4 regions of the Paenibacillus sp. Cedars genome follow, and region 2 is predicted to be linked to each of the others. Evidence: riboswitches for the same ligand, from Rfam matches in the RefSeq annotation. Region 2 holds a riboswitch; each other region holds the start of a gene.
What was found. A riboswitch is a leader RNA that binds a small molecule or an ion and turns the genes downstream of it on or off. The one in region 2 is predicted to bind cyclic di-AMP.

Region 1 (5,036 bases), on a different replicon from region 2:
GATATCACTTCATCAAAATGATCTATACCCAGTTCAGTTGCCGTCTTTTTAGCGTATATATTTTCATTATGCTCGCCTTCAAATCCTACTGAGAAGGTTTTTATAGGCCCTCTCTTGCTAAGATAACTGGCAATCGATGTTGAGTCTATTCCACCAGATAAAAAACTCCCTATCGGCACATCACTCTGGGTATGAAGATTCACAGATTCATTAAGTTTATACCGGATCTCTTCAATGAATGTTTCAATTGGCCGATGTTCCGGTTCGAACTTAGCTTCCCAATATGCTTGTTTTTTTATATTTCCCCATTGATCGACAATCATATAGTGACCTGGCTCTAGCTTTTTTATTCCAGCAAACATTGTATCTGGTTGGGGCACATACTGTAATGTTAGATAATGGAACAGACTTTTTGAGTTAACGGCGGGTTTCAGACCATCCAAAGAAAGGATACTTTTAATTTCGGAGCCAAAGGCAAATTGAGTGTTATCCGTATAGTAATAGAATGGTTTTATTCCGAAATGATCACGAGCAGCAAATAATTGTTTTTTCCTCCGATCCCATATTGCAAATCCAAACATCCCACGCAATTTTTCTAAACAATGCTCCTGATACTCCTCATATAAATGGATGATGACTTCAGAATCTGTGTTCGTTTTAAACGTATGACCAAGCTCTTCAAGTTCTCTTTTTAATGTTTGATAATTATAAACCTCACCGTTAAAAACTAGCCAAAGGCTCTGATCTTCGTTGGAAATAGGCTGACTGCCGTGTTCCAAATCAAGGATCGACAAACGGGTAAATCCTAAAGCAATCCGATCTACCAACCTAATGCCCGTTTGATCGGGACCACGATGTTTGATTGCATCGGTCATTTTTCTTATTGCTGCCGTCGTTGGCAGAGAATTGTTTTCAAACATCAAAAGCCCTGTAATCCCACACATAGAAAAAGTCTTCCCTTCCGGATTTTTAACTACACATTGTAGTGTTTTAACAAAAAAATTGATCCTTGTTTAAAAACATCAAGAAATCAATAATATTATACACTACGAATTGTAGTTTATTTAATTTAACTAGTCAATTTTTCATTTTATGGTATTTCTATTGCAGATTAATGAAATTTGTTAAATTAATTTCTTAACAAGATTTAATTCACCTTAATATGGGATACAAAAAAACAAACCCATGGTTTTTACCAGGGCTTGTCTAATTACAAATTAGTACTAGTGCAATCCACTAACCATTTTTGTATAACTTTGTTTCGAGATTGTACGTCTTGCTGTAACGTATCGATCCTTATAGTATGATTCCGATAAATTACTAATCCTTACCCCCTTGCTACTGGAAGAATGAGCAAATTGCCCATTACCGATATAAATCCCTGCATGAGATATACCAGCACCACTTGTATTAAAGAATACCAAATCCCCAGGCTTGAGATTTTTCTTTGCAACTGGGGTACCCGTTTTTGCCTGAGCATTTGATGTCCGTGGCAGCTCCAAATTAAACTTATCAAAGATATACAAGATAAAACCAGAACAATCAAATCCACTCGATACAGAAGTTCCTCCCCACTTGTAAGGTGTACCTACGACTTGACTTACTTCTGTACGTAATTTGGATTGATCATCAGCAAACGCATTAGTCGCACCAGCTGATAATATGACAGCAGACCCTATTAATGAAATCATGAATTTCTTCAAACACATGCTCTCCCTTCGGATGCCTACGGAGTTAGCTAAGGGTTCGGTAGAAGGCTCCCTTTATTCCTTTTCAATCAAGAATAATTCACCCGGAATGGTTCCCCCGTTTTCAAAATGAAACTCGGCATTAAAAATTAATTTTTTGTAACCCTACATAATGTAGTACATTTTCGTATATGTTGTCAATCCCATCCTCTAAATCCATCATTTTTTTTATAAACAGTCGAGTTTCGTTCAAATTCACCCCATAAAGTACAATTATAAGGAGAAGTTTCGCTCTTATTGTATTATTCTTATATGAACACAGACTTCTTCTAAGTTAGTTATTAAATACATTATTGTAACCACTTCATTTTCAGTATAGCAGAAAAAACTGTTCAAGCAGACGTTGATCTGCTCTAACAGCTATCTCCAAGTCATATATAATTTTAGTTGTAACTTATAATCAATAAACCCTCCTTTCTCACAAGGAGGGTTTATTGATTATTGAGTCTGTTCTACGCTGCCATTGCTCTACAAGCCTCTGCACATCTAAAGCAAGCTTCTGCACATTCTTGACAGTGTTTTACATCATGCATTTTACATTCTGTGCCACATTCTTCACAAACATCGGCACAGATACTACAGATCTCACGCGCATAAACACTGTTCGTTGACATTGCATGCGCAGCAAAAGCACAAATATCAGCGCATTGTCGATCTAAACGAATACATTTTGTCATCATAGCTATATTCTCTTCATCAAGACAAGCGTTGTAACAATGATTACATGCCATCATACAACGTATGCATTCCTCGATACACTTTTGGTATTGTTCATGTGACATAGTCAATATCTCCTTTCGAATTTACGATTCAAGAATTTAGGATGCACAACACTTTTTATTTGATTCAAAAAATCAAATAATGTAATCACCTCGCTTTTCATACGATTTGTAACCTATTGTTAGGTTGACTATTATATAACCCGAAGTTATGTAGATTTTGTGAGGAAACTGAACAAATTTGAAAATGATGATTGTACATGAAGACTGAGCTTTGAATCCGTGATTACTTTACTATTTTAGGTTTAAATTAGTATTAATGGGTAACAATACTACGTAATGTAGTCCTAACAATCTTTTCTTATTACGGCATTAGACTAAATAATCTTATGAAGAGGTGAATTCAATGTATAAAAACTCCAAAAAGAGCGTGAAACATCAATTCACGAACAATCATATACACAAACACGATAGTGAGCATCATCATCAAGGGATGAAACACGACTACCATGACCATTCTGGATCACATCATAGTACCGGGCACCAACATAACGGCGGGGATAAACATGCCGGTCATCATGTAGATGACTTTAAAAAACGCTTTTATATTTGTTTAATTATTACGATTCCAATCATGGCTCTCTCGCCAATGATTCAGATGTTCATTGGGGTACATTGGCGGTTTCCATATGACACCGTTTTACTGTTTCTACTCTCCACTTTTGTCTTCTTTTATGGAGGTAAGCCTTTTTTAGTTGGTGCATATCGAGAACTAAAACAAAAGAGCCCGGGCATGATGACGTTAATATCACTTGCTATCGTTGTTGCTTACGTATACAGTTCATTAATTGTCATAGGATTGACGGATGTAGATTTCTTTTGGGAACTGGCAACCCTTATTGTTATTATGCTGCTGGGTCACTGGCTAGAAATGAAGTCTATTTTAGGTGCATCTAATGCCCTAGAGGAATTGGTCAAACTAATCCCTTCTGAAGCACATCTTATTACGGAAAATGGAGATATCAAAGAGGTAAGCGTGTCAGAGTTAAGCCCAGAGCAAACAATATTAATTAAACCTGGAGAGCGAATCCCTGTAGATGGAATCATTGTGAAAGGACAATCATCACTCGATGAATCCATGCTTACAGGGGAGTCCGTCCCGGTCATCAAGAATCCTGGAGATAAACTCATTGGAGGTGCTGTTAACGGTGAAGGAGCATTAACCGTAACGGTTACCAATAGTGGTGAAAAGGGTTACTTATCTCAAGTTATTTCACTCGTTAAAGAAGCTCAAGAATCTAAATCTAAAACTCAAAACTTATCCGATCGCGCGGCAAAATGGTTATTTTATGTAGCTTTAGGTGCAGGTTTAATAACCCTAATCGTATGGCTTTCATTAGGTTACGGCTTTAACTTCGCAATAGAGCGCATGGTGACTGTGATGATTATTGCCTGTCCACACGCTTTGGGTTTGGCCGTACCTCTTGTTGTATCAACCACTACCTCGATAGCAGCGAAAAAAGGCTTATTGATACGTAACCGTACTGCCTTTGAAGAAGCTCGAAAATTGAACGCTGTCGTATTTGATAAAACAGGAACACTAACTCAAGGTAAATTTGGAATAACCGATATTTTACCGGCATCGGGATATACAGAGACGGAAATTTTAACCCTCGTTGGTTCCCTAGAAGCTCAATCCGAACATCCTATCTCTAAAGGTGTAGTGGAAGAAGTGAAAAACCGTGAAATAAAAATACCAGAACCAGAGTCATTTGAAGCACTGACAGGGAAAGGTCTTAAGGGGAAAGTTAACGGTAAGGATGTTTTGGTTGTTAGCCCTGGCTTTATGGAGGATCAAAAAATAGATTATCCTATTGCGGAGTATAATAAGCTGGCATCACAAGGAAAAACGGTTGTCTTTGCCGTTGTAGATAACCAATATGCCGGTCTAATTGGCCTTGCAGATAAAGTCCGGGATAGTGCAAAGAACGCTGTAGAAAACTTAAAGTCGTTAGAAATTAAATCAATGATGTTGACAGGGGATAACAGAAAAGTTGCCCAATGGGTCGGCGAAAGCTTACATTTAGATGAGATATATGCAGAAGTCCTCCCCCATCAAAAGGCTGATAAAATTACGGAGATTCAAAAAGAGGGTTATATGGTTGCCATGACGGGGGATGGGGTGAATGATGCTCCAGCCTTAGCAAAAGCAGATCTCGGCATTGCTATTGGCGCGGGAACGGATGTCGCAATTGAAACAGCAGATATTGTTCTTGTAAGAAGTGATCCTAATGATGTCGTTTCGATTCTCGACTTATCCAGGAAAGCTTACAATAAAATGATTCAAAATCTTTGGTGGGCCAGTGGTTATAATATTATTGCCATTCCACTTGCCGCCGGTATATTATACGGTGCTGGAATTGTCCTAAACCCTGCGATAGGAGCCATACTGATGTCTCTCAGTACTATTGTCGTAGCAATTAACGCCAAACTTCTTAGGGCATGACCCATGTGTGAAACAATTACTGCAAGAGGCTCAAACGAGCCTCTTTTTTTCTTTGGGCATAAA
Region 2 (5,036 bases):
CTAATATGAGTACAACAAGTGTATTGATCTTAATACCGCCGCCTGTCCCTCCGGAAGCAGCACCAATGAACATCAGAATAATAATGAAGAACTGAGAAGCTGCCAGCATACTGCCGATATCAATCGTATTAAACCCCGAGCTTCGTGGCGTTATGCCTTGAAAAAAAGCAGCCAGTACTTGTTCGCTCCCACTCAATTGGCCAAAGGTTGACGGATTCCAGCTCTCCATAAAGTATATAAATAGAAAACCGAGCAGGGACAGCGTTCCTGTCCCGACCAGAACAACCTTGGAGTGAAGCGAAAGTTTTTTCCATGAACGTTTTTGGAATACATCCACAATGACGATATAGCCGAGACCTCCAATGATAAATAACAGGACAATCGTAATATTGACGATCGGATCGCCAACGAAGGGTGTCAGGCTGTCAGACCACAGGGCGAAACCGGCATTGTTGAATGCGGAAACGGAATGGAAAAGGGCGTAATAGGCCGCCTGCCCCCATCCAAAATCCGATTGCCAACGAAGTGTTAGAACAATCGTTGCCAGTGCTTCAAATGCGAAAGCGATAAGTACCATGTACATTGACAATTTAACCAAACCTTGTGCCGAAGTTGAATAGGTGGTTTGCTGGATGATGAGCCGTTGTTTCAAGCCAATCCTTTTCCCCAAAACAATGGCGACCATGACACCAAAGGTCATAAAGCCAAGTCCGCCAATTTGGATCAACATCATAATGATGACTTGTCCAAAAGTTGAAAACACGCTGCCGGTATCCAAGACAACGAGTCCGTTTACGCATATTGCTGACGTGGCCGTAAATAATGCATCCAGCAGACCAACTGAACTTCCGGTGGAGGAAGAGTGGGGAAGCGCCAGCAATGCGGCTCCGATTAATATCAATGTGAAAAAAACAAGCATGATGAGTTGAGGAGGGCTCATCTTTTTCTTAAGCTTGTTGATGAACAACTCCATTTTGCCAGGAGCGGAATGTTGTGTATTTCGATCGTTTGAATTTATAGAGGGTCTTCTCACAAATTCCACTCCCATTTCTTATTAATCTTCGTCCTTGGCATACATTTCTCTGTTTTGGAATAAAGACGAGTCTATTACTTTTCCGTGACTTATTTTTAGATATTGGACTTCTTGATCTGTTTTTATTTTTAGCAAACCGGTGTCAAAATCGGTATTCAACTCTTTGAAAAATAGTCCGCTGGCTACAGGGTTGCCCCCGGATTCCTTATTACCGATTATATAATGAGGACCCTCTTTGAAAACGGCGACTCGAATCCCTCGTTCATGGGTGTCAGTAATTTGTTCATCCATCCTCTGAACTGCCACGATGTGCAGATCCGTTTCGCCAATCTGGTTTAGGAGTTCGTTGACAAACGACCCGCGCGTAATTTCTTGCCATCGTGTTTGTCCAGACTGCCCGATGATGAGTTGGGTAATATGAAGGTTCTTGGCAGTTTCTGCTATGATTTCGGAAGCCTTGCGATCTTTGTTTGGTTTGACGATAAAGGTCGCCCCATATTCGTCGCATTTCATTTGCCACTCAGCCATATACCTTTCTTGTGTCTGATCAAGCTCATTCTCACGTAAGGGTATAACGCTCAACACAAACAGGGGACACTGAAGCAGATTGGCTAATTCACCGCCTCGGCGGATGAGGCGTTCGCCGTTCGGACCATAATACACGCATACCAGTATTTTTTCGTTGTTCAACAGATAAATCATTCCTTTCTTATTCTTCAGTAGACGGTAATTACCACATTAGCTTAAATTAAAAAGGCCTGGTTGCAGAGATATATCTGCTTCCAGACCTTGGCTGTACGAATTTTGGACAAGTCAAAGTAGAAGAGTGTTCTCTCCCAAGACGCTGACGAGGTTAGCTGTCGGATTCGGGATTGAGAGTTCCCGTTCCTTCTTCATCAGAAAGAATTCACCCCTAAAGCTTAAGCAGCTTTTGTTGGTTCCCCCGTTCCTCATAGAGGATTAAGCGTAATGCGTATAAAATTTATTGTAATAAATATTATGCTAAAATAAGCTAAAAGTAAACAGTCTGCCATGGGCAATGAATGTCATTCATGGGTTGAGGTAGAATTCAATCTCTGTTTTGTATATACTCGTTTCAAGTTATTATTTGATTACACGAAGGTTACTTACATATCCGTACCGTCTTTTTCCTTCACGGGGTTAGCTAATCCAAACTTCTTAACCAATGGTTTGATGGTTAACCCCTGCACGAGAAGTGAGAAAAGGACAACACTAAACGTGAGCACGAGTATATCGTCGCGGCCGGCGAAGGTTGAAGGCAAACTTAAGGCGAGTGCGATGGATAAGCTGCCCTTTAACCCTCCCCAATTCAAAACCATCTTCCATGATGAAGGGAAGGGTCTCAGGAAGTACAGGCTCGCGTAGACGGCCACAGTCCTACCGATGAGAACGATCAGAATGGCGGCACCGATTAACGCCCATTTGTCTGCGAAGTTAATATGTTTGATTTCGAGACCGATCATCAGGAATATCAATGAATTTGCAATCAACGTGATGACGTCCCAGAACGAATTAATGTTCATCTTGGTCGTCTCCGACATCCCGATGCGCGCTCCGTAACTGCCGAAAATCAAGCCGCCCACGACGACGGCAATCACACCGGATACATGGAAATGCTCGGCGATAAAGAAACTTCCGAAGAAGAGGAGCATTGAGAACGCAATCTCCAACGGATAATCGTCATAGAAGCGAATGAGCTGTGAGAATAGATACCCAAGCAAGCCTCCAACTGCGATACCGCCGACACTGAACTTGAGAAAGAGCAATAGGCCGCTGCCTGCTCCCGCCCAGCCCATTTCCATATATGTAAGTAAATAAACGGAGGAGATCTGAAACAACACAACGGCAATTCCGTCATTAAACAACGATTCCCCTTCAATAATCGTCACGATTTTCTTCGGTACGCCTAAAGACTTGAAGATGGAGATGACACTGATCGGATCTGTGGCGCTCATTAAAGCCGCAAAGGTAAATGCAACGACTAAAGGTAATCCCATAAGCCCGTACATGGCAAGAGCAATAAGAAGGAAAGAGAGCAAGGTGCCGCCAAAAGCAAGGGCAAGCACCGGCTTGCCTTGTTCACGAAGATGCGAGAATGGAAGCTTTAGCGTAGCATCCCCGAGAAGGATTGGCAGGAACAGGGAAATAATGATCGCTTGAAACACATTCGATTGGGTGATGAAAGATTCGGCTTCATCCAGCACCGGCACGTGGATCAATCCAAGCAGCAGACCTACGATAACAAGAGCAATAGAGTAGGGCTGATTCATTTTTTTGGCTAACGCGATAACCCCCATCGAAACCGCTAGTAGAATTAACAATTGAACGAATATCTCATTAAAATGATGCATAGAGCCCCCCTCCTTAAAGAAGATAATCTCCAGTTATTGTAACTTAATGACCTCCAAACAACAAATATATTGACAAATGGGAAAAAGAGGGCGTATTTTATGAATATAAAATAAAATTAATCACAGAATCATTTCTATGCTGATTAAGGATGTGAAATACGATATGCCAAAAAAATTCTCTGACGAAGAACGCAAGTGGATTCGAGAAAAACTGCTGATGGAGGCACGTCAGCATTTCGAAAGGTCTGGTCTCCGTAAAACGAGTGTTGAAGAATTAACGAAGGCGGTCGGCATTGCCCAAGGCTCGTTTTACATGTTCTTCGGATCGAAAGAGGAATTGTATTATGAACTGATTCTGGAAGAGGAGGATCGAATCCGCAGTGCGGTTCTAGACTTATTTCCTCCAGAACAGGTCAGCAGCCAGGATAGCATCAAACGGTTTCTCTTGTATTCATTAAGGATGATGGATGAGAGCCCGCTGCTTCGGCAGATGATGGATCGGGGGGAGATGGAGCTGTTGTTCAGGAAATTACCGAAGGAACTGCTGGATCGTAACTTTACCGAGGATCAGGATGCGCTCCTGCCAGTGATTGCAGCTTGGCAGAAAGCCGGCATTTTGAATGGTACGGCACCCGAATCCATCGTGGGCATGATCAGATCCTTGGCATTTCTTACGCTGCACAGAAAAGAGATTGGAGAAGCACCATTTACAGCTACGATCGAATTGTTGGTAGAGTTATTATCTGCCGGTATGCTCGCAGTGTCCAAAGGGGCACAAGGAGGTGAGGGATTGTGATCGAAGTAAGCGGGCTTCATTTCACTTATCCCAATCGTAAAGAGCCGACCCTGCAGGGACTTGATTTTGTCATACGGTCTGGAGAAATCTTTGGATTTCTCGGCCCGTCTGGTGCAGGTAAAAGCACAACGCAGAAGCTGCTGATCGGTGTTCTGAAGGGATATCGTGGGAGCATAAAGGTAATGGGAAACGAAATTAAGGAAATCGGTCCGGAATATTACGAGCGAATCGGTGTAGCCTTTGAATTTCCTAACTTCTACAACAAATTTTCGGTTCTCGAAAATTTAAAACTTTTTCGATCTCTTTACAAGGGGAATACGGAGGATCCATTGAGATTGCTTGAACAAGTTGATTTGTCAGATGCAGCCAATATGATGGTTTCACACCTTTCCAAAGGGATGAAGATGAGGCTGAATTTCTGCAGGGCGTTAATGCATGATCCGGATATCCTCTTTCTGGATGAGCCTACCTCCGGATTGGACCCCGTGAATGCGAAACGAATAAAGGAATTGATCCTCGCGAAAAAAGCGGCAGGAAAGACGGTTCTCATAACAACGCACAATATGCAAGCAGCAGAAGAGTTGTGCGATCGGGTTGCATTTATCGTCGACGGCGAGATCAAGTTGGTTGATTCGCCAAGGGAATTGAAACTCCGGAATGGAAGAAGGCTGGTGCGAGTTGAATACCGGAAGGACAGTGAGTTAGAAGAGGCTACATTTCCTCTAGATGATATGGGTCGGAATGACCGATTTCTGAGGCTTATACAGGAGTTCCCACCTGAGACTATTCATTCGCAAGAAGCATCCCTTGAACAAATTTTTATTGAGGTGACAGG
Region 3 (5,036 bases), on a different replicon from region 2:
GATTTGCGGAGATCAAGCCCTGCACGAACGGGGTGCCGTGTAATGTACAATACATTAATTGGTTTGGTTTTATAACGATTCCTTTTCTCGCATTAGTAGCCTTTATTTTAATTACAATCTTAATGATACTTACAAGATCTGAGACTGGTGTGAACCCAAAATCAGGTTCCTAACAGCTAAAAAAACACCAAAACCACTACTAGAATCAGTACTAATGAGATAATAGTTGTTAGCGTTGCACCAAGTAACCAGGACACTTTGTTCTTCACGAAAAGGGATAATAGTAAATGGATGACAAACGGACAGATATAATATGCTATCAAATGAACGGTATTGTTGAAATCGATAAAATAGATATCCGTCAGAAAAACGATACTAATCATAGTAAACAGTAACAGTGAGCTTAAAATCATAATCCTAGGCTTGAGAAGTGAAAGAAAAGTATCATTGTTCAAAGTGTATCGCCTTCCTTATGTAAATATAGGGTGTTTAATTAATTATGAACTACTCAATACATCGGTTACAAACGATGTGGGATTGAGGTGAAAGGATTTGTACGAGGCGATTAATCCAATTGCATTTCGATTAGGGCCAATTCAATTATACTGGTACGGGATTATTTTAAGCGTAGCTGCACTCATAGGTCTTATCGTTGTTATACAAGAAGGCAAACGGTATCAGATCCATCCGGGGTTCTTTTTGGATATGGTACTTGTAGGCGTGCCATCCGCTATCGTCGGGGCTAGAGCTTACTATGTCGTATTCAAGTGGGAAGATTACCGCAATAACTTCTGGGACGTTTTCAAAATATGGAATGGTGGAATCGCCATTTACGGAGCTTTAATCGGAGCGATTATGGCTATGATTTTTTTCTTTCGTTTGCGTGGCTATAATTTTTGGCGCATTGCAGATCTATGTGCTCCGGGATTGATTATAGGACAATTGATCGGGCGTTGGGGAAATTTTATAAATCAAGAAGCTCACGGAGGGCCAGTATCTGAGGATTTTCTCAGAACAACATTACATCTGCCTAACTTTATTGTCAATCAAATGAATATCGAGGGTGTCTATTATCATCCGACCTTTCTGTATGAGTCCATATGGAATTTTGTTGGTTTGTTGTTGCTCTTATGGTTGAGACGTCAGCCTTTTCTACGTTCAGGGGAATTATTTTTGACTTATTTCACTTGGTATTCCATTGGACGGTTTTTTATCGAAGGACTGCGTACCGACAGTTTAGCTTGGTATGCCTCTAACTGGCTTGCAGCGTTGATGAAATTGCTTTGGTCACCGATGGGGCTTTTGTTTCACGAAGGCGAAATGAGTTATGGTACTGTTCGTGTTTCGCAGCTATTAAGTGTCTTGATTGTCCTTATTGCCATAAGCCTTATTGCAAACCGAAGGTTTAGAAAACATCAGGAACGATATGCAGACCCAATCGCCAGCAATAGACCTTAATTAATTTAATATAAGAGGCAGTCGACCTTGGTTCGACTGCTATTTATATTTCGAACCTCTGCAAAAGTATTACAGTATTGTTTTATTTGCTTCTGCGTTCAAAATGAATTCTTTTTGAATAATGTCCTGATATAAGTCCAATAGGTACGGGATTTGAACAAATCTTAACATTAATTTAAGGAGGGAAAGAATTCTAATGATAAGATTGACAATCGAGAAAAAATGGACTACATTATGTAGGGTTACAAAAAATTCATAAATTGTGCCGAATTTCGTTTTTGAAAACGGGGGAACCATTTTTGGGTGAATTATTCTTGTAGTAAAGGGAGTATAGGGATCCTTCTACCGAACCCTCAGCTAACTCCGTAGGCATCGAAGGGAGAAATAATCTTGAAGAAAATTTTACTGTCGTTGTTAGGGTCTGCCATTATATTATCTTCGGGAGCAGCCAGTGCGTTTGCAGATAATCAACCTAAGTTGACTACTGAAGTAAGTAAAGTCGTTGGAACACCCTATAAATGGGGAGGTACAACTTCAAGTGGTTTCGATTGCTCCGGCTTTATTCTTTACATTTTTGATAAATTCAACTTAGATTTGCCACGTACATCGAGTGCTCAGGCCAAAGTGGGTACTCCAGTCTCAAAAGCTAATCTGAGACCGGGTGACTTAGTTTTTTTTAATACGAGTGGCAGGGGAATTTCTCATGCTGGAATCTATATTGGCAATGGTCAATTTGCACATTCGTCCAGTAGTAAGGGTGTAAGGATAAGTAAACTGTCAGAAACCTATTACAAACAACGTTATGTAACTGCAAGAAGAACCATTAGTCAAAAAAGTTACATGATGATGGTCGGAAGTTACAACTGAAATAATTAAAATGAACAAGCCCTTCATAAATGAAGGGCTTGTTTTATGATTTCAATTCAATGTTACCCTCATAGGTTTGCAATCGTGTTTCCTTCTTAGACATACGTTTGTACTTATAATTAAGTGTACAAAACACCAAATACTTGATGCCTATATAGAAGATCTACATTTCTGCCGATACTCAATATTGAGATATTCATTATTGATGAATAAATGCTCATATGATACTTTAAGTAAAAATATTATAGGAGGTATGATATTTATATGTTAGATACTATTGTCATCGGTGGAGGTCAGGCCGGGCTTGCGGCTGCTTACTATCTCAAACAAAATTCAGTGAATTTCCTCATCCTTGATGGTCACAGGGAGGTTGGTGATTCATGGAGAGACCGCTATGATTCTCTTCATCTGTTTACGCCAAGAATGTATAATAGTTTACCTGGTGCTCCCTTTCAAGGTGATCCTCAAGGTTTACCACATAAAAATGAGGTTGCCGATTATTTGAAAAATTATGCGAAGCGTTTAGAACTTCCTGTTCAAAGCAATACACAAGTTACATCATTAAACATGAACAATGGAATCTTTGAAGTCTCCACAACGAAGGGTACGTTTAGATCAAAAAAAGTTATAGTAGCCACCGGTCCTTTTCAGAAGCCACTAGTTCCTTCCTTTCATGACAAGCTTGGTGATGCAGTTATACAATTACATTCTTCTGAATATCGAAATAAGAACCATCTCAAGGAAGGGGGTGTTCTTGTTGTAGGTGCAGGAAACTCTGGGGCCCAAATTGCCAGTGAGTTGGCAGATGATTTTGATGTGCATCTGTCTGCAAGCGGTGAGATCCAGTATAAACCGTTACATATTTTCGGGAAGAGTATTTTTTGGTATTTCGACAAGGTGGGCTTTTTAACAGCAAACCGCAAAAGTACGTTAGGTAAATGGTTGCATGCAATGCCAGAACAGATTTATGGAAAAGAGTTAAAGCTGCTCATTCAACAAGGAAGGATACAACTTCATGCAAGGACGGAAAAGATAGTAGATCAAACGGTGTATTTTCAGAACGAAGAATCTCCCATACATATCGACAACATTATCTGGGCTACAGGTTTTAAACGTGATGATCACTGGATAGATATAGAAGCGGCATTTAAAGATGGGCATATTGATCATATGGAAGGTGTATCCGTTGTAAAAGGACTCTACTTTGTTGGATTACCGTGGCAAACATCAAGAGGGTCAGCGCTGCTTGGATGGGTGAAGTATGATGCTAAGCGTATTGTTGATTATCTACTGAGAGAATAAAAATAGGGTAGAAGTCGTTCGAGACTTTTTCTTCTGACAAAATTCGGATTGTTAATCGTAATCCTTTCGTTTTTTGTGCCTTTGCTATAAAATAAGTGGTAATGGTAAATAGGATGGTGATTACGAAAATGGAGCAGAAGGATCCCTTGATTGAAGATTGTGACACATCATGCTTTGGATCAGAGGCTGATTTAAAACAAGTTAAGGCCGAAATGATTGATGAGCAAGCAGCTGTTCAAGTGGCAGACTGGTTTAAAGCCTTCAGTGATCCTACTCGGGTTAAATTGATCAATGCTTTATTGCAGAAAGAATTATGTGTCCATGATCTCTCTGTATTACTCGAGATGGGACAGTCAGCGATCTCGCATCAACTGCGATACCTTCGTAATATGAGGATCGTAAAACGTCGTAAAGTGGGCAAGACGGTGTTTTATTCATTGGATGATACGCACATCGAGCAGATTTTTACACAAACCCTACAACATACAATGCATGGAGAATAACATGAAAGCACCCGCAGTCAGCTGCTGGTGCTTTTTTTGATGTGTTTAGAAGTCTTCACCTAATTTAGAGGAGAATGTACGAAATAATTGACAACTAAGTTTTCATTTGAATATAATGAGTTTAAATAACATATGAATAATTGTTCATGTGTGTACGGCAAGGTTGGTGGAAAGGAGATTATATGATGGAAGCTCAACAACAAAGGGTTAAAAAAGAATTGATATTAGAAGGATTAGATTGTGCTAATTGTGCAATGAAAATCGAAAATGGTGTTAAGAAAATTGAAGGTGTAAGTTCCTGTTCCGTTAATTTTGTAACGAAGACACTAACGATGGAAACTGCGAACGGACAGGTTGAAAACATTGTATCGAAAGCCAAGGAGAAAGTGAAAACACTAGAGCCTCATATCCGAGTAATTGAAAAGAACAAATCTGCAGCAGGGGCCTTACATTCAGAGGACAGTCACGGTCATGAAGATGATCACGGACATTCTCATGAACATGGAAATGAAAATACGAAACGGATGTTAATTCGTTTATTGTTTGGTACCGCTATTGCTGCGGTTGGCTTATTTTCTTCTTTCTCCGGTTATTTAGAATTTGCACTGTTTGCAGTAGCTTACATTGTTATAGGTGGAGATATTGTCTTTCGGGCAGCTAGAAATATTGTTCGCGGCCAGGTTTTTGATGAAAACTTCCTTATGACGATAGCAACACTTGGTGCTTTCGCCATTCAGGAATACCCTGAAGGTGTCGCCGTGATGTTGTTCTATCAGGTTGGGGAGATGTTCCAAGGGATCGCTGTAAATCGTTCTAGAAAGTCCATCAGTGCTCTTTTAGATATTCGCCCTGACTATGCAAACCTTAAAATGGGTAGCGATACAAAACGTGTATCTCCGGAAGAAG
Region 4 (5,036 bases), 500 kb from region 2:
TATGGTTTATGCTTTGGATGGTAATGGTGAACTGACCAAGGTTCTGAGTGACAGCACCCTTCGGCAGAAATCGATTGAGGGCATAACGACAGCCGTTACGGACAACGCCTTCGGCGGAGTTGTTCTCGATTTTGAAGGGCTCGGTTTTAAATTGAATGCAGGGCAGCAGCAGAAGCTGCTTAACGATTATGTCAAACAGCTGAAGGCTTCTTTACCGAAGGACATCTCCCTGTCATTGGCCGTGCCGCCATTGAACAGTGCCTATAAAGGCTATGATTACAAGACTCTTGCCTCCATAGCAGATGATCTCATCATTATGGCTTATCAGTACAACCCGGTCGGCACCAAATCGCAGGTACCCGAGCCTAACAGTCTTGTAGATCAGGCGATTCAGCTTGCACTCCAAGCGGGTGTTCCTAAGCAAAAGCTCCTGCTCGGCATCAGCTTAAGCAGTGAAACTCCGTCTTCCGTAGATGATAAGCTGGGTCTCGCCAAGCGCTATGATCTAAAGGGAGCCGCCTTCTGGCGTCTGGGACTATTCCGGACTTATAATAATCAGATGGAAGGCGCTGTGAATGCTTCTGTTGTAAAGGAATAAAGTGATCAGGTCTAGCATCCCTCAATAAAAGAAAGCCTGACAAAGATGGATCTTTGTCAGGCTTTCTTAATATGTATTATACTTCCCGAAAAACTGCGTCTCTCAATTAGCTTGGACTGCCTACCAGTTTCGCATAGTTTTCTTGACTCAGTACACGACGCGCCGTTACATAACGCGGCTCATAATAAGAATCGCTAAGCTTGCTGATTCTTACACCCTTGCTGCTGGAAGCATGCGCAAATTGACCTTCGCCAATGTAAACTCCTGCATGCGAAATTCCGCTGCCGCTTGTATTGAAGAACACCAGATCTCCAACCCGCAGGTCTTCGCGATCCACATAAACCCCGGCTTTAGCCTGGCTTTGGGATGTGCGTGGAAGATCTATATCAAAATTTCTAAACATGTACAGTATAAATCCGGAGCAATCAAATCCACTGGTGGTCGTTCCGCCCCATTTATATGGGGTTCCTACCAATTGTTTCACTTGATGCTGAAAGTTCGGTTGTTGATCAGCAAATGCTGTTACGGCACCTGAAGAAAAAATAATTGCAGACCCAAGCAATGTGATGACAAATTTCTTCAAAATATGTTCTCTCCTTCGATGCCTACGGAGTTAGCTAAGGGTTCGGTTGAAGGTTCCCTATACTCTCTTTAGTACAAGAATAATTCACCCAAGACGGTTCCCCCGTTTTCACAAACGAAATTCGGCAAAAATTCATTAACATTTTGTAACTTCTCTTAATATAGTATACAAGCAAGGATGCTGTCAATAATATCCTAAGAATCTATCGTTTTATGTTACCCGCTGTCGGAATAATCGAATTTCGCAGCTTGATTTCTGTTAACAATCTCACATAGTCATGACAATTATGTAACTCTAGCGTATTCCTCTTACTCCATTTTCTTAAAACGTTTAGCAACTTTTTACAGGATCCTGCGTTTAACTATATCAGAAAAGAAATCATAGAGGTGATCCATTACGAATGAGTCAAATCACAATGGCTGAAGCTTTAGCCGTACGGGCAGCAATTCATCGTCTTATGAGCCAGCTGGCGTCGGAGCGACTGAATAACAGCAGTACGATCATTGAAAAAGGAGAAACGGCTGAGTATCCCGCGCGGAGTGTAGATGTCATTACGGAAGAGATTGAAGCGGCGGCGGCGGATTTCAGAAAACTGGATTTGCTGATGGCCCTCTCCAACACAACGCAGACGATCTCCTGGAATGGTTCCGACATAACGATCATGGAAGCAATCGAGCTGGCGAAACACATTCGCGGTGATATCGGACAGCTTGCACACCTCGGCTCTCGCAAGAAGCTTGAGCGTCAAAGCAGCCGGGGAAGCGGAGACAACGCCACGACGCTGTTCAACGTCGCTCTATATGATCCTGAAGCTTATCAGGCGGCAGCGCGCAAGAAGGAACGCGAGGTAACCAAACTCTCGTCACTGATAGAACATGCCAATCATAACGCCATGATATCGTTTGACGCATCGAAGTATATGGGGTAACGGCAGCCGCCGGCTCCAAGCCTACAGGTATTCCTCACGTGCGGGTTTGGAGCCGGCGGTTACCGCCGGCGGGCGGGAAAGTGCGGGCAACCGCTTGTTTGTCGGATACAAACAAACCATAAGAAAACCAAAAAGTCGAATCCTATGCACAAACGGATGGCGGTTTACGGTTCACACTTATCACTCATTACATGTGACGGACTCCCCAATAGCAAAAAAAAGATCGCCCCGTTTCCCGCTTCCCTGATACATAATGAAAGCCGCCCTTCTATGAACTGCACCCCATTTGTTAGACATATCTAACAGTTGGAGGTGCAGTTTTTTATGACTAAATTTACGAAGGATAGCAAATTGGCATTAATTCAAGGGTATGACTCTGATCTTCTATCTCAAACAGAATACGCAAATCAAATGCGTGTAACCAAGTCTCAATTCCAATATTGGTTGAAGCTTTATGAGATACATGGTGAGACTGCCTTTACTAACGGCTATACAAATTATCCGGCAAGCTTTAAACTGGACGTACTCAATCATATGGCTCAATCAGACGCTTCTCTCATGGATACCGCTGCTTTGTTTAAGCTTCCGGACTTCTCCATGTTGTATTCCTGGCAGAGAAAGATGGAGACAGGCGGTTTAGAAGCCCTTGAGCCAAAAAAGAAGGGGCGTCCATCCATGAAGAAAAACCCCAATTCGTCTACCAAACGATCCGTAGTTGAAGGGTCTGTCGAAGCACTTGAAGAACGTATCAAACAGCTTGAAATGGAAAATGAGTATCTAAAAAAGTTGAATGCCTTAGTTCGAAACAAGGAAAAATCACCAAACAAGACAAAGCACAAGCCGTCTGGCAACTAAGGCATAAATATCCGGTGAAGGCACTCGTACAGGTGGCTGGTGTCCCGCGAAGCACCTATTACAACCTTATAAAGTGTATGAACCAACCAGATCCGAATACCGAGTTGAGGGCTGAAATTCAATCCATTTACGTGGAACATGACGGACGGTACGGATATCGCCGTATTCGTGATGAACTGGCAGTCCGTGGGTGGAAAGTTAACCACAAAAAGGTTCAGAGACTCATGAAGAAAATGGGTCTTACATGCCTGGTTCGCGTGAAAAAGTATAAGTCATATAAAGGGAGCGTCGGCAAGATTGCACCGAATCATCTGGACCGCCAGTTCACGGCTGGGGCGCCAAATGAGAAATGGGTGACGGACATTACGGAATTTAAGTTATTTGGAGAAAAGCTGTATCTATCGCCCATTTTGGACTTATTCAACGGGGAAATTATCACCTATACCCTGGATTCACGACCAACCTATTCTCTGGTATCTCAGATGCTGGATGCAGGACTGAAACGTCTGCCGGAAGAACACCATCTTCTCCTTCATTCTGATCAAGGATGGCATTACCAAATGAAGTCGTATCGGCATGCACTTAAGTCGAGAGGCATTCTCCAAAGCATGTCACGAAAAGGGAATTGTTACGACAATGCCGTCATAGAGAATTTCTTCGGCATTCTCAAGTCGGAGTTTCTGTACTACAAAGAGTTTGAATGTGTGGAACATTTTAAGGAAGAACTAAAAAAATATATGGAATACTACAATACCAAACGGTTAAAGGCAAAATTAAAAATGAGTCCAGTACAGTACCGAACTCATTTTGAGAAAGCTGCCTAATGAAATAACCGTGTCTAACTTTTGGGGGTCACTTCTCTATGGGCGGCTTTTTTATAACTACTGGCTATAAGACCCGTCTAATTCCAATTCTATTTCCCTGCCAAATGATCTCTATCTAAGCTTTATTCCATCCACTGCTCTATCCACTACCCAAGCATTAAATTTGTCATCACCGGAACAAGGCTGCGGCACCAACCAGACCCACATCATCCCGCAGACCGGCCGGAACGATCTCGTACGTGCCTAAATAGGACGGCATGACCAGTTTATCTGTCATTTCCCGCAGCTGCGGGAACAGCAGCTCTCCTGCTCTGCTGACACCTCCGCCAATTACGAGGCGGTCCGGGTTGAAGCTGTGAATGACATTAACCAGACCTAGTGCCATGTAATAAATAGCACGGTCGATGACCTCCACCGCTACAGGGTCCTGAAGACGCTTAGCTTCAAATACGTGCTTTGCATTCACTCCCCCATCCGCTGCAGCCAGCTCTCTGATCACGCTCGGCTGATCGAGCATCCGCTGAGACGCTGCATGGCCGATCGCTGTCCCCGAGGCAAATACCTCCCAGCAGCCATGACTTCCGCAATTGCATCTGGGACCGCTCGGATCGATGATATGATGCCCGAGTTCGCCTGCAAAAGAATTACTGCCCAGAAACAGCTTGCCGTCCAGCACGATTCCTGAACCAATGCCTGTACTCAGCGTCACATACACCATGTTAGTTGAACCTCTGCCGGCTCCTCTTACATATTCCCCCCACGCGGCTGCATTGGCGTCGTTCAGCACCTGAACTTCCGTATGCAGCTCACGCTCCATCCAAGCTTTGAGGGGGACATTGGTCCATTCCGGCAAATTCGTTCCATGAATGACAATCCCCTCTCGGCTATTCACTGTGCCTGGTGAGGCCATCCCTACCCCTCGAAGCGGATGGCCGCCCGACACACTGCGGATCATGGCCGTAATTCTGCCGACCACCTCCTCCGCCGTCTGTGCGCCGGCGGTTTCCATCTGCTCCCGGTTCAGCAGCTGTCCTTCGGAATCAAAGAGCGCTGCCGCGATCTTTGTACCCCCAAGGTCAACGCCAACCACAAATTCTTGCTGTTTATTCCATTCGGTTTGCAATTTTTGTTCACCTGTTTCCGATAGGTTTGCTACTACTTCTATTGATGTATGCTGTCTGCCAGCGATCTCAATTCAATCGGATCAATGGGCTTCAGCCCTGACCGACCATATCGAACCGCCGAGCC

Region 1: linked by a shared signal. The riboswitch ahead of B9D94_RS00270 (C40 family peptidase) and the one ahead of B9D94_RS13410 (universal stress protein) in region 2 are both predicted to bind cyclic di-AMP.
Region 3: linked by a shared signal. The riboswitch ahead of B9D94_RS00075 (C40 family peptidase) and the one ahead of B9D94_RS13410 (universal stress protein) in region 2 are both predicted to bind cyclic di-AMP.
Region 4: linked by a shared signal. The riboswitch ahead of B9D94_RS11245 (C40 family peptidase) and the one ahead of B9D94_RS13410 (universal stress protein) in region 2 are both predicted to bind cyclic di-AMP.

The regions. Positions count from the first base shown of each region.
Region 1 covers NZ_CP020864.1:52,781-57,816, forward strand. The annotation lists gene asnB (asparagine synthase (glutamine-hydrolyzing)) at 1-944, opposite strand, end outside; gene B9D94_RS00270 (C40 family peptidase) at 1,224-1,703, opposite strand; cyclic di-AMP (ydaO/yuaA leader) riboswitch at 1,708-1,840, opposite strand; gene B9D94_RS00275 (four-helix bundle copper-binding protein) at 2,201-2,530, opposite strand; gene B9D94_RS00280 (heavy metal translocating P-type ATPase) at 2,874-4,973, shown strand.
Region 2 covers NZ_CP020866.1:2,545,822-2,550,857, forward strand. The annotation lists gene B9D94_RS13405 (TrkH family potassium uptake protein) at 1-1,033, opposite strand, end outside; gene B9D94_RS13410 (universal stress protein) at 1,055-1,723, opposite strand; cyclic di-AMP (ydaO/yuaA leader) riboswitch at 1,860-2,010, opposite strand; gene B9D94_RS13415 (cation:proton antiporter) at 2,161-3,405, opposite strand; gene B9D94_RS13420 (TetR/AcrR family transcriptional regulator) at 3,569-4,201, shown strand; gene B9D94_RS13425 (ABC transporter ATP-binding protein) at 4,198-5,036, shown strand, end outside.
Region 3 covers NZ_CP020864.1:10,987-16,022, reverse strand. The annotation lists gene B9D94_RS00085 (disulfide oxidoreductase) at 1-173, shown strand, start outside; gene lgt (prolipoprotein diacylglyceryl transferase) at 553-1,458, shown strand; cyclic di-AMP (ydaO/yuaA leader) riboswitch at 1,712-1,845, shown strand; gene B9D94_RS00075 (C40 family peptidase) at 1,849-2,325, shown strand; gene B9D94_RS00070 (flavin-containing monooxygenase) at 2,590-3,627, shown strand; gene B9D94_RS00065 (ArsR/SmtB family transcription factor) at 3,756-4,130, shown strand; gene B9D94_RS00060 (heavy metal translocating P-type ATPase) at 4,313-5,036, shown strand, end outside.
Region 4 covers NZ_CP020866.1:2,043,381-2,048,416, reverse strand. The annotation lists gene B9D94_RS11250 (stalk domain-containing protein) at 1-598, shown strand, start outside; gene B9D94_RS11245 (C40 family peptidase) at 705-1,181, opposite strand; cyclic di-AMP (ydaO/yuaA leader) riboswitch at 1,185-1,318, opposite strand; gene B9D94_RS11240 (hypothetical protein) at 1,582-2,109, shown strand; one part of gene B9D94_RS11235 (IS3 family transposase) at 2,434-2,887, shown strand; one part of gene B9D94_RS11235 (IS3 family transposase) at 2,887-3,788, shown strand; gene B9D94_RS11230 (ROK family protein) at 3,958-4,911, opposite strand; gene B9D94_RS11225 (copper homeostasis protein CutC) at 4,950-5,036, opposite strand, start outside.